3 regions of the Pseudomonas sp. Fl5BN2 genome follow, and region 1 is predicted to be linked to each of the others. Evidence: predicted binding sites of a transcription regulator. Region 1 holds the regulator's gene; each other region holds the start of a gene.
The links. The regulator FliA, encoded in region 1, starts transcription of late flagellar genes. The targets are predictions, from matches to a motif close to CTAAAGTTTNNNNNNNNNNNGCCGNTAA.
Positions count from the first base shown of each region.

Region 2: a site for FliA is predicted at 2,263-2,290, ahead of GV819_RS23090 (flagellar protein MotY). Genes of this name have one in related genera too.
Region 3: a site for FliA is predicted at 3,633-3,660, ahead of motA (flagellar motor stator protein MotA). Genes of this name have one in related genera too.

Region 1 covers NZ_JAAARL010000002.1:330,376-337,431, forward strand. Annotated here, with positions in the region: gene GV819_RS03875 (chemotaxis protein CheA) at 1-2,063, opposite strand, end outside; gene GV819_RS03880 (protein phosphatase CheZ) at 2,076-2,864, opposite strand; gene GV819_RS03885 (chemotaxis response regulator CheY) at 2,895-3,266, opposite strand; gene fliA (RNA polymerase sigma factor FliA) at 3,433-4,173, opposite strand; gene fleN (flagellar synthesis regulator FleN) at 4,170-5,000, opposite strand; gene flhF (flagellar biosynthesis protein FlhF) at 5,119-6,441, opposite strand; gene flhA (flagellar biosynthesis protein FlhA) at 6,453-7,056, opposite strand, start outside.
Region 2 covers NZ_JAAARL010000017.1:133,723-140,778, reverse strand. Annotated here, with positions in the region: gene GV819_RS23095 (argininosuccinate synthase) at 1-1,158, opposite strand, end outside; gene GV819_RS23090 (flagellar protein MotY) at 1,288-2,202, opposite strand; gene pyrC (dihydroorotase) at 2,356-3,402, shown strand; gene rnt (ribonuclease T) at 3,399-4,070, shown strand; gene GV819_RS23075 (peroxiredoxin) at 4,141-4,743, opposite strand; gene GV819_RS23070 (bacterioferritin-associated ferredoxin) at 5,067-5,285, shown strand; gene bfr (bacterioferritin) at 5,498-5,971, shown strand; gene grxD (Grx4 family monothiol glutaredoxin) at 6,178-6,516, opposite strand; gene GV819_RS23055 (molybdopterin oxidoreductase family protein) at 6,613-7,056, opposite strand, start outside.
Region 3 covers NZ_JAAARL010000022.1:77,853-84,908, reverse strand. Annotated here, with positions in the region: gene orn (oligoribonuclease) at 1-404, opposite strand, end outside; gene rsgA (small ribosomal subunit biogenesis GTPase RsgA) at 513-1,544, shown strand; gene motB (flagellar motor protein MotB) at 1,597-2,709, opposite strand; gene motA (flagellar motor stator protein MotA) at 2,713-3,564, opposite strand; gene GV819_RS26255 (HDOD domain-containing protein) at 3,731-5,269, shown strand; gene GV819_RS26250 (rhodanese-like domain-containing protein) at 5,313-6,128, shown strand; gene asd (archaetidylserine decarboxylase) at 6,147-7,007, shown strand.

The sequences.
Region 1 (7,056 bases):
TCACGCTGCTCTTCATGAGCGGCGGAACTGACCAGCCAGCGCTTGAGGTAGAACAGGGGTAATGCCTTGTCGCGCACGATCACCACTTCCTGACCGTCCACTACGTTGGTGCGCGACAGGTCGAGATGGAAGATCTCGTTGACGTTGACCAACGGGAAAGCAAACGCCTGGTTGCCGAGCATCACCATCAACGTCGGCATGATCGCCAGGGTCAACGGCACCTTGATGACGATCTTCGAACCCTGGCCCTTGGTCGAGTAGATGTTGATCGAACCGTTGAGCTGGGAAATCTTGGTTTTCACCACGTCCATGCCCACGCCACGACCGGAGACATCGGAGATCTCGGTCTTGGTAGAGAAACCCGGGGCAAAGATCAGGTTGTAGCACTCGCTGTCGCTCAGGCGGTCGGCGGCGTCCTTGTCCATCACGCCACGCTTGACGGCAATCGCCCGCAGGACGTTCGGGTCCATGCCCTTGCCGTCGTCGGAGATCGACAGGAGGATGTGGTCACCCTCCTGTTCCGCCGCCAGCACCACCTTGCCGCCACGGGACTTGCCCGAGGCTTCGCGCTCTTCCGGCGATTCGATACCGTGGTCCACCGCGTTGCGCACCAAGTGCACCAGCGGGTCGGCCAGGGCCTCCACCAGGTTCTTGTCGAGGTCGGTTTCTTCCCCTACCAGTTCCAGGTTGATCTCTTTCTTCAGCTGCCGTGCCAGGTCGCGAACCAGGCGCGGGAAGCGCCCGAAGACCTTCTTGATCGGCTGCATGCGGGTCTTCATGACCGCGGTTTGCAAGTCGGCGGTGACCACGTCGAGGTTCGACACCGCCTTGGACATGGCTTCGTCGCCGCTGTTGAGGCCCAGGCGCACCAGACGGTTACGCACCAGCACCAACTCGCCGACCATGTTCATGATTTCGTCCAGGCGCGCGGTATCTACCCGCACCGTGGTTTCCGCTTCGCTGGTGGGTTTTTCCGCCGGCGGGGCAGCAGCAGCGCGAGCCGGGGCAGCAGCAGGAGCAGGAGCAGGAGCAGCGGCAGGCTTCGGCGCTTCGGCCTTGACCTCAGGCTTCTTCGCCACTGGCTTGGCGACTGCCGCGGTAGCCGCAGCAACCGGCGCAGCCGTTGTCGCAGCTGCAGGTTTCGCCGCACCCGGAGTTTCAGAGAACTTGCCCTTGCCGTGTAACTCATCCAGCAGGGATTCGAATTCGTGATCGCTGATCAGGTCGCCACCCGCTGCGGCGGCGCTAGGCACCACTGCTGCAGGTACCGCGGCCACTGCCGACTCCAGAGCATCGACAGCAAAGCTGCCCTTGCCATGCAGTTGGTCCAGCAAGGCTTCGAATTCGTCATCGGTGATTTCATCACCACCGGCGGCCGCACCACTGGCGGCCTGGGCCGCTGCAGGTACTACCGCATCAGGTGCGAACTGACCCTTGCCGTGCAACTGGTCCAGCAGCGACTCGAACTCGGCATCGGTGATTTCATCGCCGGCCGGCTCACCTTGCGCCACTGCTGCGGCGGGCACTGACTCGGCGTCGGCCTTGGCGGCATTCAGCGAATCGAGCAGGAGTTCGAATTCGTTGTCGGTGATATCACCCTCTGAGCTTTGGGCCTCAGGCTCGACAACGGCTGGAGCCACCTCCTCCACAGCTGGCGCTGCAGGTTCGGCGCCGGCGGGCTCTGCCAGGCGCGCCAAGGCGGCCAGCAGTTCCGGGGTCGCAGCGGTAATTGCGGTGCGCTCACGGACCTGGCTGAACATACCGTTCACCGCATCCAGAGCCTCAAGCACCACGTCCATCAATTCCGAATCGACACGCCTCTCACCCTTGCGCAGGATGTCGAAGACGTTCTCGGCGATGTGGCAGCACTCCACCAGCTCATTGAGCTGGAGGAAGCCGGCGCCCCCTTTAACAGTGTGAAAACCGCGAAAAATTGCATTGAGCAAGTCCGCATCATCTGGCCGGCTTTCCAGCTCGACCAGTTGTTCGGACAATAGCTCTAGAATCTCGCCGGCCTCAACCAGGAAATCCTGAAGGATCTCTTCATCGGCGCCGAAGCTCATTAATGGGTGCTCCTAGAATCCAAGGCTGGAAAGCAAATCGTCTACATCGTCCTGACCGGACATAACGTCTTCCCGTTTATCGGCATGAATCTGTGGACCTTCACCCTTGGCGAGATGTTTTTGCGGATCTTTTTCAGCGAGGATCGATTCGCGGTCATGTTCGATACCGGCAAAACGATCGACCTGGCTGGCCATCAACACCAGTTTGAGCAGATTACTTTCGACTTCCGTGACCAACTGGGTCACACGCTTGATTACCTGGCCGGTCAGGTCCTGGTAATCCTGCGCCAACAGAATGTCGTTGAGGTGGCCCGAGACGGTGCGATTTTCCTGCTCGCTGCGAGTCAGAAAAGCGTCGACCCGACGCGCCAGCTCACGGAACTCTTCAGCCCCGACCTCGCGCCGCATGAAGCGTCCCCAGTCCGCGCTCAAGGCCTGTGCTTCAGTGCTCAGGCCGTTGACCAGCGGGGTGCTGCTCTCTACCAGGTCCATAGTGCGGTTGGCAGCGGCTTCCGTCAGCCGAACCACATAGGACAGGCGCTCGGTGGCATCCGTGATCTGTGAAACTTCCTCGGCTTGCGGCATGTGCGGGTCAATCTGAAAATTGACGATCGCGCTATGCAGCTCGCGGGTGAGCTTGCCCACTTCCTGGTACAGGCCACGGTCACGGGTCTGATTAAGCTCATGGATCAATTGCACTGCGTCGCCGAATCTGCCCTTTTCAAGGCTCTCGACCAGTTCCAGGGCGTGCTTTTTCAGGGTCGACTCAAAGTCGTCCAGTGAAGATTCGTTATGCTCCATAGCTCCCCCGTGGCGGAATGGCTACGCACATCAACCGATGCGCTCGAAGATCTTTTCGATCTTCTCTTTCAACGCCTGGGCCGTGAATGGTTTGACCACATAGCCGTTCACCCCGGCCTGGGCAGCTTCGATGATCTGCTCGCGCTTGGCTTCGGCAGTTACCATCAACACCGGCAGGTGCTTGAGCTTTTCATCGGCACGCACGTGGCGCAGCAGGTCGATACCGGTCATGCCGGGCATGTTCCAGTCCGTTACCAGAAAGTCGATGCTTCCGCTGTTGAGTACCGGAATGGCGGTGGTGCCATCGTCGGCCTCGACCGTGTTGGTGAAACCCAGATCACGCAACAGGTTTTTTATGATCCGCCGCATCGTTGAAAAGTCATCAACGATGAGGATTTTCATGTTCTTGTCCAATTCGACCTCCAAGCAGTCTTAAACGCGTCCAGCACCTGAACGCGCCATTCAATCAATTCGGCATAACACACAACGACTGCATGAAGCACATACTGCAAAACCGGTGCTGCGCCTGGCCCCACCGGTCTTGATCGCAGTGTCCCCACACTGCCTGTCAGCGCGCTCGCCACTCCCCCAAACGCCCCCGCAAGCGGGCTGCGCACTGGCTGTGTAACTGGCTGACCCGCGATTCGCTGACCCCCAGGACCTCACCGATTTCCTTGAGGTTCAGCTCTTCGTCGTAGTACAGCGCCAACACCAGTCGCTCGCGCTCCGGCAAATTGGCAATCGCATCCGCCAACGCGGCCTGGAAGCGTTCATCCTCCAGGTCTCGTGACGGCTCGAGATGAGCACTGGCGCCATCCTCGTGCAGCCCTTCATGCTCGCCGTCCTGCAACAGATCGTCGAAACTGAACAGGCGACTGCCCAAGGTGTCGTTCAAAATCCCGTAATAATCGTCGAGACTCAATTGAAGTTCGGCCGCAACTTCGTGATCTTTAGCGTCACGACCGGTTTTAGCTTCAATTGCGCGAATTGCATCACTGACCATGCGCGTATTACGGTGCACCGAACGGGGTGCCCAGTCGCCTTTACGGACCTCATCGAGCATCGCCCCACGAATCCGGATACCGGCGTAGGTTTCAAAGCTCGCGCCCTTGCTCGCATCGTATTTGGTCGACACTTCGAGCAAACCGATCATCCCGGCCTGAATCAGGTCTTCCACCTGAACACTGGCCGGCAACCGCGCCAGCAGGTGATAGGCGATACGCTTGACCAGAGGCGCATAGCGCTCGATCAATTCGTACTGGCTATCACGCGCCGACTTCTTGTAAAGGTTGTAGCCACTGGCAGTCATAGCACCGGTCCCGCTGTTTGATGCACTAGCCGCTCGACAAAAAATTCCAGATGCCCGCGAGGGTTCGCCGGCAACGGCCAGGTATCGACTTTTTGCGCGATGGCCTTGAACGCCAATGCACACTTCGAACGAGGAAAGGCTTCATAGACCGCACGCTGCTTTTGCACGGCCTTGCGTACGCTTTCGTCGTAGGGAACTGCGCCGACGTATTGTAAAGCCACGTCCAGGAAGCGATCCGTGACCTTGGTCAATTTTGCAAACAAGTTGCGCCCTTCTTGAGGGCTCTGTGCCATGTTGGCCAGGACCCGGAAACGATTCATGCCGTAGTCGCGATTGAGCAGCTTGATCAGCGCATAGGCATCGGTGATCGAGGTCGGCTCGTCACAGACCACCAGCAATACTTCCTGGGCCGCGCGAACAAAACTGACTACCGAGTCACCAATACCCGCAGCGGTGTCAATCACCAGCACATCGAGATTGTCGCCAATGTCACTGAAGGCCTGGATCAGGCCCGCGTGCTGGGCGGGGCTCAGGTGCACCATGCTCTGGGTACCCGAGGCGGCCGGGACAATGCGGATGCCGCCAGGCCCCTGGAGCAGCACATCGCGCAGCTCGCAGCGACCCTCGATGACATCGGCGAGGGTGTGTTTGGGAGTCAGCCCCAGCAGGACATCGACGTTGGCCAGACCCAGGTCGGCGTCCAGCAGCAACACCCGCCGACCCAGCTCAGCCAGAGCCAGGGACAAGTTTACTGACACGTTAGTCTTGCCGACGCCACCTTTGCCGCCGGTCACCGCAATCACCTGTACGGGATGCATGCTGCCCATGTTCTTTCTTTACCTTGTCTTACTTAGACGGGGCCACATAACTGGCTGCGCGTTCACCATTGGAACAATGCATGGCAGACCATCGATGTAGATACAGTGCAATCTATTCATGCTTACCTCAGCCAACCCGCTTGGTCGAGCTGTGGTAAAGGTCAGCGAACATGTCGGCCATGGCTTCTTCGCTGGGTTCTTCCTGCATCTGCACACTCACTGCGCGACTCACCAGTTGGTGTCGGCGTGGCAGGTGCAAGTCGTCAGGAATCCGCGGCCCATCGGTCAGATAGGCAACCGGCAGTTCATGACTGATGGCCAGGCTCAAGACCTCGCCAAGACTGGCTGTTTCATCCAGTTTAGTCAGGATGCAACCGGCCAGGCCGCAACGCTTGTAGCTGTGGTAGGCGGCGGTCAACACCTGTTTCTGGCTGGTGGTTGCCAGCACCAGATAATTCTTCGCCCTGATCCCGCGACCAGCCAAGCTTTCCAGCTGCATGCGTAACGCCGGATCGCTGGCCTGCAGACCGGCGGTGTCGATCAGTACCACGCGCTTGCGCAGCAGCGGATCCAGGGCCTGGGCCAGGGATTGGCCAGGGTCGACATGGGTCACCGAGACATTGAGGATCCGGCCCAGGGTCTTGAGCTGCTCCTGAGCGCCGATACGGTAACTGTCCATGCTTACCAGCGCGATGTTCTGCGCGCCGTACTTGAGCACGTAGCGCGCCGCCAGCTTGGCCAGGGTCGTGGTCTTGCCCATGCCGGCAGGACCGACCATGGCGATCACGCCACCCTCTTCCAGCGGCTCGATTTCCGGGGTCAGGATCATCCGCGCCAGGTGCGCCAGAAGCATGCGCCAGGCCTGCCGGGGCTCGTCGATTTCCACAGTCAACGCCAACAGGTCGCGGGCCAGTGGACCGGACAAGCCGATACGCTGCAGGCGGCGCCAAAGATTGGCCTGCTCCGGACGACTGCCTTGCAGCTGACTCCAGGCCAGGGAGCCCAGCTGCACTTCCAGCAGCTCGCGCAGGCCATTGAGTTCGAAGCGCATCGAATCCAGGGCCCGGTTATCGGCAACCGGTGCCGCAGGGGCCGGTGCCGGGCGCGGGCGCTCGGTCAGGGTCGGCTCGATCAGCGGCTCGGCAGCTGTCAGCGGCAGGCCGGCGAACAGCTGGCGATTGGTGATCGCGGTACTGTCGCCCTCGCCCCGCAGGCTCAATTCGGCCTGGGCGGTGACGATCCGCGACTGGGTCTTGCGCAGTTCATCCTCAAGTTCCATGTTCGGGACCCGGGGCGACAACGCCGACAACTTGTAATCCAGCGCAGCCGTCAACTCGACGCCCCCGGCAATCCGCCGATTGCCGATGATGGCGGCTTCAGCGCCCAGCTCATCACGAACCAGCTTCATGGCCTGACGCATATCGGCGGCAAAAAAACGCTTAACTTGCATAACCCACTACCTCAGCCGTTGGGCCCTACTGTCGCAACGATGGTCACTTGCTTGTTGTCAGGAATTTCCTGGTACGCCAGCACATGCAAACCCGGGACGGCGAGACGGCCGAACCGCGAGAGCATGGCGCGGACCGGACCCGCCACCAACAGAATCACCGGTTGACCTTGCATCTCTTGACGCTGCGCCGCTTCGATCAGCGAGCGCTGCAGTTTCTCAGCCATGCTTGGCTCCAGCAGAACGCCTTCTTCCTGGCCTTGTCCTGCCTTCTGCAGACTGCTGAGCAAAATTTGTTCCAACCTTGGCTCCAAGGTGATCACAGGCAGCTCAGACTCAGTGCCTACAATGCTTTGGACGATGGCGCGAGACAATCCGACGCGTACCGCAGCAACCAAAGCGGCAGTATCTTGACTCTTGGCGGCATTGTTGGCGATGGCCTCGGCAATGCTGCGAATATCGCGTACTGGTACCTGCTCGGCCAAAAGCGCCTGCAATACCTTGAGCAACTGTGACAGCGACAGCACGCCCGGTACCAACTCCTCGGCCAGCTTCGGCGAGCTCTTGGCCAGCAACTGCATCAGTTGCTGCACCTCTTCATGACCGATCAGTTCACTG
Region 2 (7,056 bases), on a different contig from region 1:
GAAGCCTGCTGCGTCCGCCTGGTTGTAGGCGCCGCCGTCCTCTTCGAAGGTGGCGATGTTGGCATCGAACAGCGACTCATCGGACTTGCGGCCGGTAACGATCACATTGCCTTTATACAGCTTCAGGCGAACCACACCGTTCACGTGGGCCTGGGAGGCGTCGATCATCTGTTGCAGCATCAGACGCTCCGGGCTCCACCAGTAGCCGGTGTAGATCAGGCTGGCGTACTTGGGCATCAGCTCGTCTTTGAGGTGAGCCACTTCACGGTCCAGGGTGATGGACTCGATGGCGCGGTGGGCACGCAACATGATAGTGCCGCCAGGAGTCTCGTAGCAGCCACGGGACTTCATGCCCACGTAACGGTTCTCGACGATGTCCAGACGACCAATACCGTGTTCACCACCGATGCGGTTCAAGGTCGCCAGCACGGTAGCCGGAGTCATTTCGACGCCGTCCAGTGCAACGATGTCGCCGTTGCGATAGGTCAGTTCCAGATACTGCGGGGCGTCAGGAGCGTTCTCCGGAGAGACGGTCCAACGCCACATGTCTTCTTCGTGCTCGGTCCAGGTGTCTTCCAGCACGCCGCCTTCATAGGAGATGTGCAGCAGGTTGGCGTCCATCGAGTACGGCGACTTCTTCTTGCCGTGGCGCTCGATCGGGATACCGTGCTTCTCGGCATAGTCCATCAGCTTCTCGCGGGACAGCAGGTCCCACTCGCGCCATGGAGCGATAACCTTCACACCTGGCTTCAAGGCATAGGCACCCAGCTCGAAACGAACCTGGTCGTTGCCCTTGCCGGTGGCGCCATGGGAAATGGCATCAGCACCAGTTTCGTTGGCAATCTCGATCAGACGCTTGGCGATCAACGGGCGAGCGATGGAAGTACCCAGCAGGTACTCACCTTCGTAAACGGTGTTGGCGCGGAACATCGGGAAAACGAAATCGCGCACGAACTCTTCACGCAGGTCGTCAATGTAGATCTCTTTCACGCCCATGGCTTGCGCCTTGGCACGTGCAGGCTCGACTTCTTCGCCCTGACCCAGGTCAGCAGTGAAAGTCACTACTTCACAGTTATAAGTATCCTGCAGCCACTTGAGGATCACCGAAGTGTCCAGGCCGCCGGAATACGCGAGAACGACCTTGTTTACGTCGGCCATGCCATCACTCCACGGGGTTGTACGGAAAGCCGCCAAGTCTACCGATCCACGCGGATAATTTACAGAGGCGCGACAGCTTAAGACGACCAGGCGACAGATTATGTCGAGCGCGCGACGACGACAGCCGTATCAGGAAGTCGCCGCAGCGCTGGAACCGGAGGCGGCCTGAGGCGCCGGAGCCGGTTTTTCGGTAGGGGCGACCCGTTCCAGATGCACATTTACCCGGCGATTCTTGGCCCGGTTCGCGGCATTGGTATTGGGCGCCAGGGGATAGCGCTCGCCGTGGAAGCGCACCACGATCTGGTTTTCGGCCAGGCCGGCGGCCTTGAAGAACTCCATCACCGCCAAAGCTCGGCGGCGGGACAAGTCACGATTGGTCAGGCGGTTGCCACTGTTGTCAGAGTGCCCGTCCAACTCGACGTGATTGACCGTCGGGTCCGCCTTGATGAAGTCCACCATGACCTGCAGCCTGGCCTTGGCTCGCGCATCCAGGTCAATGCCACCACCAGGGAAACCGATCTCGGCCTGTTTCACTTGCTCGTAGTTCATCGGCAGCAGCTTGGCCATGCACCCCTGATAATCGCTATAGGCCTTGCTGAACTTCACCGGCAACAGACGCACTTCGGACACACCGCCCTCACGGGAGAAATGCCGGACCACCGGACTGCGCCCTTCCAGCAGGCCAATGATCAAGCGTCCGGCCTGCATCTGGTTGCTGTTGAACAGCACGCCCTCAGAACCGGCCTTGACCGCACCAAGGTTGATATCGCCACGCCCCGGCTGCCAGGGAGCGGCTGCAGCGAGCAAGGTCGCCGAACCACCCGCCTGCATCGGGTTGAAGCTCTTGAGACGGAAAATCGCCTGCTCGCCGGCACGACGAACGAATTCGCCGGAACCGAAATCGGTGACGGGTTGAATCAGCCGGCACTCGAACTTATCGCCTTCGACCGTCCACTCAATGCTCTCCAGGCGAGTCTGGAAAGTGAGAGCCATCGCGGGCAGGCTGGCAAACACACTGAGCAAGGCTAGATAACGCTGGCGCACGGGAGGCTCCACTGACGTGTACTAAAAAATCGGCAGGCATTAATTCGCCATACCTTCGGGATATCGGTTGCTCGTCGCAAAACTTGATAGCGAGTGCCTGGAAGAGTCTTTTCCGGTAGCATTCCCTCGAGTTTTACCCGCCTGGAACCTCCAATGTCCGACCGCCTGACCCTGCTGCGTCCCGACGACTGGCATATTCATCTTCGCGATGGGGCCGTGTTGCCCAATACAGTCGCAGATGTCGCGCGCACCTTTGGCCGCGCCATCATCATGCCTAACCTGGTACCTCCGGTGCGCAACGCCGTGGAAGCCGACGCCTATCGCCAGCGCATTCTCGCTGCGCGGCCGGCCGGCAGCCGCTTCGAGCCGCTGATGGTGCTCTACCTGACCGACCGCACCCAACCGGACGAGATCCGCGCAGCCAAGGCCTGTGGTTTCGTGCACGCGGCCAAGCTGTACCCGGCCGGCGCGACCACCAACTCGGATTCGGGCGTGACCAGCATCGACACGATCTTTCCGGTGCTCGAAGCCATGGCCGAAGTAGGCCTGCCGCTGTTGATCCACGGTGAAGTGACCCGCGGCGATGTGGATGTCTTTGACCGCGAGAAGATCTTCATCGACGAGCATATGCGTCGTGTGGTCGAGCGCTTCCCCAGCCTGAAGGTGGTCTTCGAGCACATCACCACCAGTGAAGCGGTGCAGTTCGTCAAGGAGGCCTCGACCAATGTTGGCGCCACCATCACCGCGCACCACTTGCTGTACAACCGCAACCACATGCTGGTGGGCGGTATTCGTCCGCACTTCTATTGCCTGCCGATTCTCAAGCGCAACACGCACCAGGAAGCCCTCCTGGATGCAGCCACCAGCGGCAGTGAGAAGTTCTTCCTCGGCACCGACTCGGCGCCCCACGCCCAGCATGCCAAGGAAGCCGCTTGCGGTTGTGCCGGCTGCTACAGCGCCTTTGCCGCGATCGAGCTCTACGCTGAGGCGTTCGAACAGCGCAATGCCCTGGACCGACTGGAAGCGTTTGCCAGCCTCAATGGCCCACGTTTCTATGGCCTGCCGGCCAACACTGATCGCATTACCCTGGTTCGTGAAGAATGGACCGCCCCCGCTAGCCTGCCGTTCGGTGAGCTGACTGTCATTCCGCTGCGCGCCGGAGAAAAACTGCGCTGGCGCCTGCTGGAGGATCACTCGTGAGTGACGACCATTTCGACGACGAACAAGAAGGTAACAGCGGCGGTCCTCGCCACCCCATGGCGGCACGCTTTCGCGGTTACCTGCCGGTAGTCGTCGACGTTGAAACCGGTGGTTTCAACTCGGCCACCGACGCCCTGCTGGAAATTGCCGCAACGACCATCGGCATGGATGAAAAGGGGTTCGTGTTTCCTGAACACACCTACTTCTTCCGGGTCGAGCCTTTTGAAGGTGCGAACATCGAAGCGGCTGCCCTGGAATTTACCGGGATCAAGCTCGACCATCCCCTGCGCATGGCTGTCAGTGAAGAAACCGCCCTCACCGATATCTTCCGTGGTGTGCGCAAGGCGCTGAAAGCCAATGGCTGCAAACGCGCCATCCTGGTGGGTCACAACAGCAGCTTCGATCTGGGCTTTCTCAACGCAGCCGTTGCGCGCCTGGACATGAAGCGCAACCCGTTCCACCCGTTCTCCAGCTTCGACACGGCAACCCTCGCCGGCCTGGCTTACGGCCAGACGGTACTGGCCAAGGCCTGTCAGAGCGCGGATATCGACTTTGACGGTCGCGAGGCTCATTCGGCTCGCTACGACACCGAGAAGACCGCCGAACTGTTCTGCGGCATCGTCAACCGTTGGAAGCAGATGGGCGGCTGGCAAGACTTCGACGACTGAATTCAGTCGCCAAATCGCGCCCATGAAAAAACCGGCCCTTAGGCCGGTTTTTTTATGCGTGACACCAGGCTTACAGCTTGCCGGCGTTCTCGCTCAGGTATGCAGCAACGCCTTCTGGCGAAGCGGTCATGCCCTTGTCGCCTTTCTTCCAGTTGGCAGGGCAGACTTCGCCGTGCTCTTCGTGGAATTGCAGAGCGTCGACCAGACGAATCAGCTCTTCCATGTTACGGCCCAGCGGCAGGTCGTTGATGATCTGCGAACGAACCACGCCTTTGTCGTCGATCAGGAATGCGCCACGGAAAGCCACGCCGCCTTCGGATTCAACGTCATAGGCCTTGGCAATGTCGTGCTTCATGTCAGCGGCCATGATGTATTGAACCTGACCGATGCCGCCGGCATTGATCGGGGTGTTGCGCCAGGCGTTGTGGGTGAAGTGCGAGTCGATCGAAACAGCGATCACTTCAACGTTGCGTGCCTTGAAGTCGGCCATGCGGTGGTCCAGAGCAATCAGCTCGGACGGGCAAACGAAAGTGAAGTCCAGCGGGTAGAAGAACACCAGGCCGTATTTGCCTTTGATGGCCGAGGACAGGGTGAAGCTGTCGACGATTTCGCCATTGCCGAGAACGGCCGGTACGGTGAAGTCAGGGGCTTGTTTGCCTACGAGTACGCTCATTGGAGATCTCCTGGTGTGGACGTAGTAATAGAAGAAGGGGATTGGCCTCGAGTCTGCCACGCGGTTGCGACAGCTCTGTGACCTGACCCCACTTCGCAAGGACCGACCATCATACACCGCGTTTTTGAGCTGTCCTTAACGGTTTTTCGCCAGGCTGGCCCACAAAGTGGAAAATGCGATTGATCTGTCATTATCGCCAACGAAACCGTTCGTCACCCCAGAAAGAAACTGCAACAAACACCACCGAAACCACTTTGACAATCATTCTCGTTAACATTAAGATCCATCGCAATTGAGCCCTAACCAGCGACGGTTCTCATCCTATGTATGTCTGCCTCTGCACCGGTGTTACCGACGGACAAATTCGCGAAGCGATCTATGAAGGTTGCTGCAGCTACCGCGAAGTGCGTCAGACAACAGGCGTTGCCAGCCAATGCGGAAAATGTGCATGCCTGGCCAAACAAGTGGTCCGCGAAACCCTGACCGAATTGCAGAGCAGCCAAGCAGCCATTCCCTATCCCGTGGAATTTAATGTTGCTTGATTTAGCGAATAAATAGCACTGTTTCAAACAACCGGACCTAGCGTCCGGTTTTTTTATGCCTGTAATTCAATCGCTTAGAGACAAAACGCGGAACACAAACATTCTTATTCCGATTAATTTTCATATATTATTCAATAACTTAGGTTTGACAGTAATGTTTGTGCAGCTCAGACTCTGCCCATGTTCCACTAAATACAGGGCAGGACCCCATCATGAAAGGCGACATCACAGTCATCCAGCACCTCAACAAAATCCTTGCCAATGAACTGGTCGCGATCAATCAGTACTTCCTGCATGCGCGCATGTATGAAGATTGGGGGCTGAACAAACTGGGCAAGCACGAGTATCACGAGTCCATCGACGAGATGAAGCATGCGGACAAGCTGATCAAGCGCATCCTCTTCCTCGAAGGCCTGCCGAACGTCCAGGACCTGGGCAAGCTGCACATCGGCGAACACACCAAGGAAATGCTCGAGTGTGACCTGCGCATCGAGCGTACCGGCCATGCGGACCTCAAGGTCGCCATCGCTCACTGTGAATCGGTAGGTGACTTCGGCAGTCGTGAACTGCTGGAAGATATTCTTGAATCCGAAGAAGAACACATCGACTGGCTGGAAACTCAACTTGGCCTGATCGACAAAGTTGGTATCGAGAACTATCTGCAATCGCAAATGGGTGACGAGTAAGTTAACTCGTAAAGCTCAGGCGATAAAAAGCCCCGCCCTCGTAAGAGAGGCGGGGCTTTTTTATTACGCGGATATATTCACGTAAAAAGCAGGAGCAAATGCGCGTATGGAACATCCTGAGAATGACAAAAGGACTTTGAGGATTCTCAGGACTTCTTCGCCGGCAAGCGGGACACTGCCCCGCTGCTCCTACAGCGCAACGAGACTCAGGCCTCGGTCTTGGCAGCGGCTTTCTCGGCGGCGGCCTTGACCAGGGTCTGCAACTCACCGTTGGCAAACATTTCAGCCATGATGTCGCTGCCCCCAACCAGCTCACCACCCACCCACAGTTGCGGGAAGGTTGGCCAGTTGGCGTACTTGGGCAGGTTGGCGCGAATTTCCGGGTTCTGCAGGATGTCCACGTAAGCGAACTTCTCACCACAGCCCATTACGGCCTGAGCGGCTTTCGCAGAGAAGCCGCACTGCGGGGCATTCGGCGAGCCTTTCATGTAAAGCAGAATGGTGTTGTTGGCAATCTGCTCTTTAATAGTTTCGATGATATCCATGGAACACCTCGGCTGAACTTTCCGACTCTGTTGTCGGCACGGTGGCGCATTGTAACGGAATCCTGAGCGCCCTGCTCGGCCTCTCCGACAGACATCTCAGGCCGCCGCCACCTTGACCGGCACCCCGTTCAACGCTGCGTTCCCCGACAACACATCGAGCTGGCGCTCATCAGTCAGGTCATTGGCGCTGCAGCCAGGCTGCTCCGTGGCAATCGCCATGTGGACGCCTGGCCGTCCATGCCCCCAGCCATGGGGCAGGCTGACCACTCCCGGCATCATCTCGCTGCTGGCCAACACTTCCACCTCCACCGCACCGACCCGGGAGCTGATCCGCACCCGCTGGCCATCACTCAGACCTCGGCGGGCCAGATCCTCTGGATGCATCAACAACTGGTGACGGGGCTTGCCCTTCACCAAACGGTGATAGTTATGCATCCAGGAATTGTTACTGCGCACATGTCGCCGCCCAATCAGCAGCAATTCATCCTCCTGCGGTGCACGCAGAGCGGCAAACCGTGCAAGGTCAGCCATGATCGCTGC
Region 3 (7,056 bases), on a different contig from region 1:
GTCGAGACATCAAGATTGCGGTAGTGAAAGTAGCTTTCCAGGGCCTTCATGTGACGATAGAGGAAGCGTCGGTCCTGGCAGATGCTGTTGCCGCAGATCGGCGACTTGCCCTTGGGCACCCATTGCTCCAGGAAGGCAATGGTCTGGGCTTCGGCTTCGGCCATGCTGATACGGCTTTCGCGAACCCGCTGGGTCAGCCCGGAACCGCCATGCTGGCGGGTATTCCATTCATCCATGCCGGCAAGGATTTCGTCGCTCTGGTGGATGGCGATGACCGGTCCTTCAGCCAAGGTGTTGAGATTGCTGTCGGTGACAATGGTCGCCATCTCGATGATGACGTCGGTGTCAGGGTTCAGACCGGTCATTTCCAGATCGATCCAAATCAGGTTCTGCGGGTTTTGCATGGGTGGGCTCCTCGGCGTAGTTGCGCAGTTTAGCCTAGCGGGCCTGCCCGGCGTGCTAAACTCGCCGCCGTTTTACCCAACCGCCGTAATTATCGACACGGAACACCAATGGCCAAACGCCAGCTCAATCGCCGCCAAAACTGGCGCATCGAAAAGATTCAGGGTGAGCGCGCTGCTCGCGCTGCCAAACGCGAGTCCTCCGCCGTAGAGGCACTGGAAGGTGGCGACCTGGGCCCGGAACAGACCGGCCTGGTCATTGCCCACTTCGGCGTTCAGGTCGAGGTCGAGGCCCGCGAAGGCGAACTGGCCGGCCAAGTGTTCCGCTGCCACTTGCGGGCCAACCTGCCCGCCCTGGTGACTGGGGATCAAGTGGTCTGGCGCGCCGGCAACCAGGGCATCGGGGTGATCGTCGCGCAACTGCCGCGCAACACCGAGCTGTGCCGCCCGGACAGCCGCGGCCAGCTCAAGCCAGTGGCCGCCAACGTCGACATGATCGTGATCGTGTTTGCGCCCATGCCCGAGCCCCACGCCAACCTCATCGACCGTTACCTGGTGGCCGCCGAGCACGCCGGTATCCGGCCACTGCTGCTATTGAACAAGGCCGACCTGATCGACGAGCAGAACGCTCCGGCACTCAACGCCTTGCTCGCGGTCTATCGCCAGCTGGGTTATCCACTGCTGGAAGTCTCGGCCCATCACGGCGACGGCATGGAACAACTGCAAGCCCTGCTGGATGGTCGCATCAGTGTGTTCGTCGGTCAGTCCGGGGTAGGCAAGTCGTCCCTGGTGAACAGCCTGCTACCGGAAGTCGAAACCCGGGTCGGCCCACTCTCCGAGCTTTCCGGGCAGGGCACCCACACCACGACTACCGCGCGGTTGTTCCACTTCCCCGGCGGCGGTGAACTGATCGACTCCCCAGGCATTCGTGAATTCGGCCTGGGACATGTCAGCCGGGCCGATGTCGAGGCCGGCTTCATCGAGTTCAACGACTTGCTGGGCACCTGCCGCTTCCGCGACTGCAAGCACGATCGCGAACCGGGCTGCGCACTGCTCAAGGCTCTGGAAGATGGGCGCATCCAACAACAACGGATGAACAGCTACCGCTCGATCCTCGCCAGCCTGCCCGACAACAGCTACTGAACGAACGACCGTAGAAACGACAAGGCCGCGATCTTCGCGGCCTTGTCATTTGTCACTTCACCGTTCCCGGTACAGCCGGTGGCGCCGCAGGCTGGGGTGTCGGGGCCGTCGGAGCCGGCCTGGAAGCTGGCGCCTGACCTGCCGCACCCTGCTCATCCATCTTCAGCACGCCATCTTCAAAGATGTTCATCCGCTGGCGCACTTCATGAGCCGGCAGTGACTCGCTGCCCGGCGGCAGGGCATTCGGATCAGTTGCCGCACCCGGCACCGCCCCGGGAGCCCCGCTCCCCTGGGCTGGCGCCGGGGCATTCGGATCGGTCTGCTCACCCTCGATGGCGCGCTGCGCCTTCTTGGTCAGCACCACGATATCGATACGCCGGTTGACCGGGTTGAACGGATCCTTGCGATCGAACAGCGCAGAGGAGGCGAAACCCACTACTCGTGCCACTTGCGGATCAGGATAACCACCAGCCACCAACGCCCGCCGCGCAGCGTTGGCACGGTTGGCAGACAGCTCCCAGTTACCGAAGTCGCCAGTGCCCGAATACGGCTTGGCATCGGTATGACCGCTGATGCTGATCTTGTTCGGCACCGTCTTGATGGTGTCGGCCATGGCCAGCAGGATGTCTTCGAAATACGGCTTCAGACGGGCGCTGCCGGAGTCGAACATCGGCCGGTTCTCGGCGTCCATGATCTGGATGCGCAGACCGTCCGGGGTGATCTCGAAGAGGATCTGATCCTTGAACTTCTGCAGTTGGGGATTCTCTTCGACCTTGTTCTGCAACTCTTGCAGCAGCAACTCGAGACGCTCGCGCTCGACCTGCTCGGCCATGCCCTCCACCTGATCGGCATCCACCGTGACCTTGTCCGGTTGTGGCTGGGACTTGATCTCGGGGTTGAGGGTGGTATCTGGCGCCAGCTCCGGAGAGCCGCCCAGATCAATAATGTAGGGCGTGCCGCTTTCAGAGAAGCCGATCGGATCCTTGAAGTAACCGGCAATGGCGATCTTCTGTTCCGGAGTTGCAGTGGACAGCAACCACAGCACCAGGAAGAACGCCATCATCGCCGTGGCAAAGTCGGCGAAGGCGATTTTCCAGGCGCCCCCGTGATGCCCGCCAGCGAAGCGCTTGACGCGCTTGATGATAATCGGCTGATTATTTTCCATGACTTAGCGACCGCGAACCGCTTGTTCCAGCTCGGCGAAGCTAGGACGGTGCGCCGGGTACAGGACCTTGCGCCCGAACTCCACCGCCAGCGAAGGCGGCATGCCGGAAGCGGAGGCTACGAGCGAAGCCTTGATGGCCTCGTAGACATTCAGCTCTTCCTTAGCGTCATGGGACAACGAAGTGGCAAGCGGGCCGAAGAAACCATAGGCCGCAAGAATACCGAAGAAGGTACCCACCAGTGCCGCACCTACGTGCAAACCGATGGACTTCTGGTCGCCTTCACCCAGGGACGCCATGGTCACCACAATCCCCAGTACCGCCGCGACGATACCGAAGCCGGGCATGGCGTCGGCAATCCCGGTAACCGCATGGGATGGGTGCTCAAGGTCTTCCTTGAGGCTGAACAGCTCCATGTCGAACAGGCCTTCCAACTCGTGGGGAGCCATGTTGCCGGAGGACATGATGCGCAGGTAATCACAGATGAACGCAGTCATGCGCTCGTCCTTCAGAACCGCCGGGTACTTGGCGAAAATCGGGCTGGCCGCGGCGTCTTCGATATCCCCCTCAATCGCCATCATGCCTTCACGGCGGCTCTTGTTGAGGATTTCGTAGATCAGACCCAACACTTCCAAATAGAAAGTGTGAGTGAAGCGCGAACTGAACATTCCCAGGGATTTCTTGATGACGTGCATCGTCATATAACCCGGGTTGGCCTGGAGGAAAGCACCAAAGGCCGCACCGCCGATGATCAACACCTCGAAGGGCTGGATCAGGGCAGCGATTTTGCCGTGAGAGAGCACGTATCCGCCGAGCACGCTCGCGAATACGACGATGATGCCGATAATTTTAGCCATAGGTAGGGGAGTACTTACTGAGTCGGGTTCAAGGTCATATTCGGAAGTTCTTAAAACTCTTCTTCTACTTATCGGCAAAACTGCGCCAGACTATAGCCAGTTAAGGCGAAAAGCCAGTTTGGCCCGTTCTGGGCGCGTTCACAGCAAACGATGATTACGCCCAACCATGCCTAATGAAACCAGCGTCCCACATTCCCCGCCCGCCTCTCTCGACGCCTGGGTAAGACTCCTTAATGGCGTGCGCCTGCCCGTACCGCAAGCCAGCCATGACCGCGTCTGCGCAGCCATTGCCAACAATCGCAGCTCACTGCGCGATATTGCCGACCTGATGCAAAACAGTCCGGCACTGGCCTTGAGCGTGATCCGCGAAGCCAATCGGCACGCCCACGGCAGCATGAGTGAACCGGCGGAAAACCTGGAGATCGCAGTCAACCGCCTGGGCCTCAAGCGCACCGAGGAATTGCTCGAACAACTGCCGACGCTGCCCGAACAGCAGATCCCGCAGGCGCTACGCCAGTTCCAACTGATCAGCCAGCATGCCAGCCAGCAAGCCAACGGTTTCTTTGCCGGACGCCTGGCACGGCTCTGGCAAGACATCCACTGGGGCAGCCTGCTGTTTCTCTCACCCCTGTGGGCCATGGCCCTGGTGTATCCCAAGCTGCTGGAAGAGTGGGAGCTGCGGGTCATCTACAAACACGAATCCGCCCGCGAGGTCGAACTACAGCTGTTCGGTGTGCGCCTGATGGAGATGTGCCAGGCCCTGGTACAAGCCTGGCACTTGCCGATCTGGGTCCAGCAGGGCTATCGCGTGCTGACCCAGGAACAACACCTGCTGGCCAAGGCCATGCTGATCGCTCGGGACAGCGACAATCCGTTGCGCCAACAACAGCGCCTGGACGCCGACCCCGACCTGCGACGCTGGCTCAATCAGCCGGCCAACACCGTATTGCTGGCCAACGGCCTGGCACTGGCTGCGCATCAATCCTGGAACAGTCCTCACGGCCGACGCTGGCAGAATCTCACCAGCCTGTACCTGCAAATTCCCGTTGCCCAGGTCCAGCAACAGCTGCACCAACAAGCGGTACAAAGCGCTCGCAACGACACCCAGCCCGATCTCTGGCACCCGGCCCAGGCCCTGCTCTGGCCTTGGAACACCCGGCGCCTGCACCACGGCGAACTGCCAGCACCGGCCCCCACTGCGGCGGAGCTGGCCAAGTGGCGCAAACTCTGCGGCGAGCTGTTGCAGGACCCCAGCCCCTTTACCAATGCCGTGCACCTCACCGGCTTTGCCCGGGACGCCCTGGTCGCCTGCGGCATGCACCGGGTGATGCTACTGATGGTCGATCGCAGCCTGAATCATCTGCGGGTACAACAGCTCTTCGGCTTGCCCAAGGAAGCTGCCAGCCTGACGTTCCAAGCCAAGCAGAGCACGCTGCTGCAGCGCCTATTGGAAAAGTCCGCCCTGGTGCGCCTGACCCCGGCCAACAAAGCACAATTCTCCGCTCACTTGCCAGGAGCACTGCGCCAACTGTTCCGCGGTGAACACCTGCTGATCCGCTCCCTATCGTGCAACGACCGGGTGCTGATGCTGGCGATCGCCGATCAGGGCGGCGTACCGTTTTCGGAAATCAGCGTCCAGGCGTTCGGCAAGACCGCTCAGTGCATCGAAAAGGCCTTGCACAGCTTTACCAACCGCAGCCAATGACGCTTGCGCTACAATCTCTCCCTTTGCGCCCTGGGGACCTGACATGTCTGACTTCTCTGGCTTGCCGCTGGTCATCGAACCGAGCGACTTGCTCGCCCGCCTCGACGCTCGCGAACTGATCCTGGTCGACCTGACCAGCGCTGCCCGCTACGCCACCGGGCATATTCCCGGGGCACGCTTCGTCGACCCCAAGCGCACCCAGCTCGGCCAGGCTCCAGCCCCTGGGCTGCTACCGTCACAGTCCACCCTCGAAACGCTGTTTGGCGAACTCGGACACACCCCGGACGCCGTCTATGTGGTCTATGACGACGAGGGCGGTGGCTGGGCCGGGCGCTTCATCTGGCTGTTGGACGTGATCGGCCACAGCCGCTACCACTATCTGGATGGCGGCCTTACAGCCTGGTTGGGCGAAGGCCTGCCGGTTTCCACCGAAGTTCCGGCCTCGGCAGGCAACCCGGTGTCGCTGACCCTGCATGACGAGCCCATCGCCACCCGGGAATACCTGCAAAGCCGCCTCGGCGCTGCCGACCTGGCGATCTGGGACGCCCGCGGTCCGTTGGAGTATTCCGGCGAGAAGGTCCTGGCCGCCAAAGGCGGACACATCCCCGGCGCGGTGAACTTCGAGTGGACCGCCGGCATGGACCAGGCACGCCACCTGCGCATCCGCCTCGACATGCCGCAGATCCTCAAGGACCTGGGCATCAGCAAAGACAAAGAAGTGATCACCCACTGCCAGACCCACCACCGCTCTGGCTTCACCTACCTGGTGGCCAAGGCGCTCGGTTATCCACGGGTCAAGGGCTACGCCGGTTCCTGGGGCGAATGGGGCAATCATCCCGATACGCCCGTAGAGATTTAAGGTTTTTAAGGACAGTCAATGAAAAAGCGTTTGTTCATCCTCAGCCAGTACCTGCTGCCTCACCACCTGCTGTCGCGCCTGGCCGGCTGCATTGCCGAGTGCCGCGTGCGCTGGTTCAAGAATGCCTTCACCAGTTGGTTCGCCAAGCAGTATCAGGTGGACATGTCCGAGGCCCAAGTGGAGGACGTGACCGCTTACGAGCACTTCAACGCCTTCTTCACCCGCGCCCTGAAAGACGGTGTCCGGCCGCTGGACCCGACTCCGGGCGCAGTGCTCAGCCCAGCCGACGGTGCAGTCAGCCAACTGGGCCCGATCGAACACGGCCGAGTGTTCCAGGCCAAGGGCCACAGCTACAGCGTGCTGGAACTGCTGGGCGGCGACCCGGCCCTGGCCGCGCCATTCATGGGCGGTGACTTCGCCACCATCTACCTGTCGCCCAAGGACTACCACCGGGTGCACATGCCTCTGGCCGGTACCCTGCGGGAAATGGTCTACGTGCCTGGGAGGATCTTCTCGGTGAACCAGACCACCGCCGAGAACGTTCCCGAACTGTTCGCCCGCAACGAGCGCGTAGTGTGCATTTTCGACACCGAACGCGGGCCGATGGCACTGGTGCTGGTGGGTGCAATGATCGTCGCGTCGATTGAAACCGTCTGGGCCGGCCTGGTAACGCCGCCCAAGCGCGAACTCAAGACCGTGCGTTACGACGAAGCCGCCCGAGCGCCAATCCACCTGGAAAAAGGTGCCGAGATGGGCCGCTTCAAACTGGGCTCCACCGCCATCGTGCTGTTTGGCCCGGACCAGGTGAAATGGGCCGAAGACCTGACCGCTGGCTCACCCGTGCAGATGGGGCAAGGCATGGGCCTGCCTAAAGCCTGATGCTCCAACGCTAAATGAAAAACGCCGCTGATCAGCGGCGTTTTTCATG